DNA from 2 places in the Bacillus sp. 5RYD7K genome. Region 2 is predicted to be linked to the other one. Evidence: riboswitches for the same ligand, from Rfam matches in the RefSeq annotation. Region 2 holds a riboswitch; the other holds the start of a gene.
The links. Region 2 has a riboswitch for thiamine pyrophosphate ahead of ACQE26_RS17125 (ECF transporter S component). Riboswitches for the same ligand answer to the same signal wherever they lie in the genome.
Positions count from the first base shown of each region.

Region 1: another riboswitch for thiamine pyrophosphate. It lies ahead of ACQE26_RS16095 (acetylornithine deacetylase); the one in region 2 lies ahead of ACQE26_RS17125 (ECF transporter S component).

Region 1 covers NZ_CP191200.1:3,281,843-3,285,376, reverse strand. Annotated here, with positions in the region: gene sigG (RNA polymerase sporulation sigma factor SigG) at 1-148, shown strand, start outside; gene ACQE26_RS16100 (ABC transporter ATP-binding protein) at 276-1,073, shown strand; TPP riboswitch at 1,078-1,186, shown strand; gene ACQE26_RS16095 (acetylornithine deacetylase) at 1,259-2,539, shown strand; gene ACQE26_RS16090 (YlmC/YmxH family sporulation protein) at 2,600-2,851, shown strand; gene pgeF (peptidoglycan editing factor PgeF) at 3,004-3,534, shown strand, end outside.
Region 2 covers NZ_CP191200.1:3,530,893-3,534,426, forward strand. Annotated here, with positions in the region: gene ACQE26_RS17120 (glycosyl hydrolase family 18 protein) at 1-760, opposite strand, end outside; TPP riboswitch at 909-1,022, shown strand; gene ACQE26_RS17125 (ECF transporter S component) at 1,204-1,803, shown strand; gene ACQE26_RS17130 (ABC transporter ATP-binding protein) at 1,790-3,427, shown strand; gene thiX (HMP/thiamine ABC transporter permease ThiX) at 3,402-3,534, shown strand, end outside.

The DNA of each region.
Region 1 (3,534 bases), 250 kb from region 2:
CGAACGGGAAAAAATGATTTTGCGAAAACGCTTTTTCCAGGGGAAAACCCAAATGGAAGTCGCAGAAGAAATCGGCATATCCCAAGCTCAGGTCTCAAGGCTTGAAAAGGCAGCCATTAAACAAATGAATAAGAATATCCATCAATAACGGAGAAAGCCTTTAAACATTGTTTTAAAGGCTTTTTTCGTGCGCCGGTTTACGTTTGCGAAAAAGTGATGTATTCTAATGTGTAAAAGTTTTAAGAAAATTGAAACAAATAAACGGGGGAACTGCAATGATTTTACAGCTGGACAATGTGTCATTAAAAAGAAACGGCCAATGGATTTTGAAAGATATCAACTGGCGCGTTGAGAAAAACGAAAATTGGGTGCTGTTCGGACTGAACGGAGCCGGAAAAACAGCCTTGCTGAATATGTTATGTTCTTATTACTTTCCCACTTCAGGAGAGATGCAGGTGCTCGGCCATCAATTCGGCAAAACAGAGCTCGGTGACAGGCTCAGAAAAAAAATCGGTCTTGTTTCAGCGGGTCTTCAGCACAAATTATATGCCGCGGATTCTGCTTTTGAAATCGCCCTCAGCGGCGCGTACGCTTCAATCGGGCTTTACGAAACGCCGAGTGAACAAGTGAGGGAAAAAGCGATCGGTCTTCTGAAGGATTTAGGCGCCATCAGTTTCGCGGACAGACGGTATGAAACGTTATCTCAGGGGGAAAGGCAAAGAGCGCTGATTGCGCGGGCGCTTATGGCTGATCCGGAACTGCTGATTTTGGATGAGCCCGTGACGGGTCTCGATTTTATGGCAAGAGAGCAGCTGCTGGATACGATAACGTCGATCGCTGAAAAAGAAAATGCGCCGTCCATCCTTTATGTCACTCATCATGCTGAAGAAATTCTGCCGGTATTTGATCAGGCGCTGCTTTTAAAACAAGGCGAGGTGTTCGCTGCCGGGAAAATCAAGGACATGCTTTCTGACGAGCGGCTTACAGCGTTTTTCGATATGCCTGTCAATGTCTTATGGAACAACGGCCGTCCATTTTTAACGTGTGCAAAAGCGGCATCATCCGTCAAATAAAATCAATTCACCCTGGGGGTGCTGCTGACATGCAGCTGAGAGAGATGTTAGTCTCAACCCTTAACGGACCTGATCCGGATCATGCCGGCGGAGGGAAGCGGTGAAAAAAAGCGGAGGAAAGTCCGTTTTTACCCGTTTCATTGGATGAAACGGGTTTTTTAATACAGCAAAAGGAGAGATGTTCAATGAACCAGCTTGACATGCTGCTGCAGCAGGCGGATAAACGGCGGGGCGATTTAATACATATTGCTGAAAGGTTGATCGCCTTTCCGACACCGGCTCCGCCTGCAAGAAATACAGCAGATGCTCAGAAGTGGGTGGCCGGATTTTTAAAAGAAATGGGCTGCTCGGTCGATATGTGGGATGTGTATCCGGAAGATCCGAACGTAGTCGGTGTTTTAAAAGGGACAGATTCAAGCGGGCATCAAAGCCTGATTTTAAACGGACACATTGACGTAGCCGAAGTCAGGGATGAAGACTGGGACTCTGACCCGTTTCAGCCGCTCGTTAAAGCCGGCATGCTGATCGGAAGAGGCGCCGCTGATATGAAAGGCGGATTGGCGTGTGTTCTTTTTTCTCTGAAGCTGATCCATGATGCCGGCATTGAGCTTCCGGGCGACCTCATTGTACAGTCTGTGATCGGAGAAGAAGTCGGCGAGGCGGGGACGCTGGAATGCTGCAAACGCGGCTATCACGCGGATTTTGCGGTTGTCGCGGATACGAGCAGCCTGCATATTCAAGGGCAGGGCGGAGTCATCACCGGCTGGATAGAATTGAAAAGCAAACAAACATTTCATGACGGCATGAGGCGCAATATGATTCATGCGGGCGGAGGCACATTCGGAGCGAGCGCAATCGAAAAAATGGCGAAAATCATCACTGCCTTGGGAGAGCTGGAACGCCACTGGGCGGTAACGAAAAGCTATCCCGGCTTTTCACCAGGCACCAATACGATCAACCCCGCCGTTATTGAAGGGGGAAGGCACGCAGCGTTTGTCGCCGATGAATGCCGATTATGGATTACCGTCCACTTTTACCCGAACGAAACGCACGAACAAGCTGTGGCAGAAATCGAAGACTATATCAATCGTGTCTCTGACGGTGATCTGTGGCTCAGGGAAAACAGGCCGGTGTTCAAATGGGGCGGGTCTTCCATGATTGAAGACAGAGGAGAGGTGTTCCCGGCGCTGGAAATCGACCCGAACCATCCGGCCGTTTCTGTTCTGGCGGAATCGCACTCAGCCGTCAAACAACAGGAGCCCGTCATCGATGTTTCCCAAACCGTAACAGACGGAGGATGGCTTTATCATGCCGGGATTCCAAGCGTCATATACGGACCCGGCGATTTAAAAAACGCCCATTCCGTAAACGAAGAAGTGTCCGTCGATGAGCTGATGGACTATACGAAAATCATGCTGAGATTTATCCACACCTGGTGCAGCCGCAAAAAAGATTGCCCGATGTGACAAGGTTCAGCCCGGCCGCTCATATAATAGGAAAAAGAACGGGCAAAGGGCGTGATACAAATGATCAGCATATCTGAATTTCAAATAAAAGATGTAGTAAACGTGTCGAACGGAAAAAAACTCGGAAGCATCGGTGATATTGATATTAACGTGACAACGGGAAAAATTCAGGCGATTATTTTAGGCGGCAGCGGAAAAGTTCTCGGTTTTTTCGGAAAAGAAGAGGAAATGATCATTCCTTGGCGAAATATAGTTAAAATTGGGGAAGATGTCATCTTAGTGCGTGTAAACGAACCAAAGGGGGGAGCATAATCCTCCCTTTACTTGTAAAAAGCCGGAAATCTCAATGTTTCCGGCACATTTATTTATTTCATTTTTCAATCAGCCGCTAAACGTATGCTTAAAATTGTGTTAAAATGAGTGGGAAATTCGCTTTTTAATGTTTGTCGAAAGGTTGGATCTTCATGAATACATATCACCCGTTTAGTTTTACCACCCCCTCGGCACTCATGATAGAAGACTGGAACTGTGTGAATCAGCATAACACAAAGGTCATCGCCGGATTCACAACGAAAAACGGCGGTGTCAGCAATCCTCCGTATGAGTCATTAAATACCGGATTGCACGTCCGGGACGAAGCTCATGATGTTGTGAAAAACCGTGAAATCATAGCGTCCTTATGCGGTACTGATCTGGATTCCTGGGTATTCGCCGATCAGACACATGAAAACCGCGTCCGATGCGTGACAGCGGGAGATAAAGGAAAAGGGGCGAGAGACTATTCCTCCGCATTCCGCGGGACTGACGGGCTCTATACGAAAGATACGGATCTTTTTTTGGGCCTGTGTTTTGCAGACTGTGTGCCTTTGTATTTTTATGACCCGGTGAAATCCATAATCGGCGCTGCCCATGCCGGATGGAAGGGGACGGTCAGACAAATCGGGCGCATCATGACGGAACGCTGGGTAAACGAAGAAGGTTCCCGCTTAACAGAT
Region 2 (3,534 bases):
ACGGCACCGCTTCATTTGTTTTCGCCGGAACCGATATCGTTAGCGCGAGCTGGTGCTCTGAGAGCCGGGTTTTTAACTGCCGGAGAAATCCTGTAAACAGGTCCCGGTCGGCTTCCCTGATCCGTTCAAAATCAATATTTACACCGCCGTATCCCTTTCTTACGGTCAGGTAGACGATATTAGTGACGAGGTTCGTTCTCGCCGTCGGGTTCTGCAGGACTTGATGGGCTAATTCCGGGCTGAACCCTCCTTCTGTCAGATTCGTGATAACCGCAAGCGGCCGCACTCTGTTTTGCCATGTGGTTTCTATCGCGGTTCTGTCGTTTAAATCATTCATGATATCTCCGTTTGGGCCAAAATGATATTCAAACAAAGAAATCGCCGATGAATAGGGTGCAAAATCATTAATGAGCTCTCTGTCCGCTTCAGGTGTCCGAATGACGTAAAATTGCAGGGTTCCCGCCAAATAGTTGGAGATATCCGGAATTCTCACTTTTAAACCCGGCCGCAGCCGGTTCGGCGGAATATCCGGGTTTGCCTGCATCAGCTGCATCTGCGGCACATAAGTCTTACTTGCGATAACGGCATACGTATCATTCGGCTGAACCGTATATTCATTAAGAGGGATTAAAAGCGCCTGCCCCGGAACGATATTCGTTTCCTCAAGCCCGTTGACGCTTCTGATGCTGTCAACAGGGTATCCGTACTTTCTGCTGATGGAAAATAACGAGTCGCCAGACTGCACTGTATGAACAAACATAGATGTCCTCCGTTTCCTTTTGATCAAAAGGGCTCTTCTTATCTTTATGAATGATCTTCCGGTCCGATTCCAAACTCTGTTTAGAGAAAGGCTGTTTACAAATCAGATATGATCAACTATGATGATGTCATCATAAAAAACTGTATAGGAAAAGCACTAGGGGTGCTGTTATCGGCTGAGATAAAACATGCGGCAGGCGTGTTTTGATCCCTTATAACCCGATCTGGATAATACCAGCGTGGGGAAGTGCAGATTGACCGGAGCGCAGGGTTTTTTCCATGCGTTTTCGTTCTGCTGCTGCATATTCCCTCGGATATGCAGTTTTTTATTTTTCATTAAAAAACGGGGGAGGACACTGCAATATGAAACTTACGATCAATCGTCTTTCGTAAAATCAACTCTTTCATACATACGACTATCCGATAAGAAAGCAGGAGATCACAATGAAAAATTGGAAAATGAGAGAAATTGTCGTCATGTCCGTCATCAGTGTTGTATTCGCTGTCGTTTATTTATTATCAACTCATGCAAGCAATATAGCGGCAGGGTTTTTCGGCCGGATGAGCTACGAACCGATTTACGGTATTTGGTTTATCGTCTCGGTGATTGCCGCCTACATTATTCAAAAACCGGGAGCGGCGCTTGTTTCTGAAATCATCGCCGCGTTTGTAGAGTGTTTACTCGGAAATCCGTCAGGGCCGATGGTGATTCTGATCGGCATCGCGCAGGGAATCGGTGCAGAAGCGGTCTTTTTTGCGACACGCTGGCGGGTGTATACCCTGCCCGTGCTCCTTTTATCCGGTATGGGGTCTTCTGTTGCGAGCTTCATTTATGACTTGTTCATTTCCGGATACTCTGTTTTGAATCCGGGTTTATTAGTTGTCATGCTTCTCATCCGCCTGGTCTCAGGTGCGCTTCTTGCCGGCCTTCTCGGCAAAGCAATCAGTGATGCGCTGGCTTACACAGGGGTGCTGAACGGCATGGCGCTCGGAAAAGAATTCAAGAAGAAAAAGAAACAGGTGAACCAAGATGCAGGCATCTGAACCCCTTCTATCGGTCCGCCGTCTTACCTTTTCTTATGAGCAGGATGAGAAGCCTGTTTTTCAAGACGTGTCATTTCAGCTCCGCAAAGGAGAACGGGTTTTATTGCTCGGGCCGAGCGGATGCGGTAAAAGCTCGCTCGCACTTTGTTTAAACGGTCTGTATCCGGAAGCCTGCGATGCAGTTCAAACGGGAACCGTTTCCTTATACGGAACACATCTTTCGGACCTGTCAGAACCCGCCGCCCGATCCATCGGCGTCGTGTTTCAAGATCCGGATCAGCAGTTTTGCATGCTGACGGTTGAAGATGAAATAGCCTTCGGTCTGGAAAATTTGCAATATACAAAAGAAGAGATGGACTCAATTATTGAGGACGTTTTGGAAAAATTAGAAATCACTCATCTGAAAACACGGACGATCGCCTCGCTGTCAGGCGGTTCAAAACAAAAGGTCGCGCTCGCTTGTATCATTGCGATGGAACCGGAACTCATTATTTTAGACGAACCGACGGCACAGCTTGATCCATATTCCGTGCGGGAATTGGTGCGGCTGATCAAAGAACTGCAGGCCGAAAAAGGCTTCGGACTTCTCGTTATCGAGCATCAGCTTGATCATTGGGCGCCATGGATAGACAGGACGATTGTCCTTGACGGAACGGGTCAGAAGGTGATGGACGGAGAGACCGACGCGATCTTTGAAACAAAACTTGAAGAGCTGACGCAGCTCGGCATTCCGATTCCGCGGGTGATCTCATTGCAGAAGCACGTCAGCATCCCTTTTACATTGTGCAAGGAAAGACTGTTTCAAGAACCTGTACCGCCCTTTCCCGGCCCCCGGCCCGCCGCGCTTTCGGCAGAGGACGCGCTGAGTGTTCACGGGCTGTCATTCACAAGAGGAACGGACACCATTTTTCAAGACGTGAGCTTTTCCGTAAAAAAAGGGTCAATCACCGCGATTGCCGGCCCTAACGGAACCGGAAAATCCACGCTCCTGTCCGCCGCGGCCAAGCTCATCCGCCCTGTGAGCGGAGACATCAAAATAGACGGCAGACCGGTAGATTCCTATTCGGAAAAAGAGCTTCGGCGCCTGATGGGGTATGTTTTCCAAAATCCTGAACACCAGTTTGTCACAGATTCCGTCATTCAAGAGCTCTTGTTCGGCTTTGAAAACGGTCAAGCCGCAAAGGAGAAAGCTCTTCAGCTCTTAACCCGGTTCGGCCTGAGACGCTATGCCTCACAGCATCCGTTCTCTTTAAGCCAAGGACAAAAGCGCAGGCTCAGCGTCGCGACGATGCTTATGCATCAGGTGAAAGTTTTGCTGCTTGATGAACCGACTTTCGGGCAGGACGCAAAAACGGCGCGTGAGTGCATGCTGATGCTTCAGGAGATCCAAAAGGAAGGAACGGCTGTTTTAATGGTGACACATAATATGGAGCTCGTCTCAGATTATGCCGATTCGATCCTTGTGCTCTGCGGCACGAAGCTGGTGTACCGCGGAACGCCGGACTCATTGTTTTCCGATCATATCGGAATCGCGGAGCGGGCGCATTTAGCTTTGCCGCTGCGGTATGAATGGATGAAACACGACAGGAGGCGGAGAAATGAACCTGCGGCTGGAGGCTGTTAACCCGTCAATTAAGGCGGCGGCTGTTTTGTTATGCGTCATTATGCTGTCGTTTATTTATAACCCGTACACGCCTGCTTTGTTTTATATTATCATTGCCGGAGGCGTCC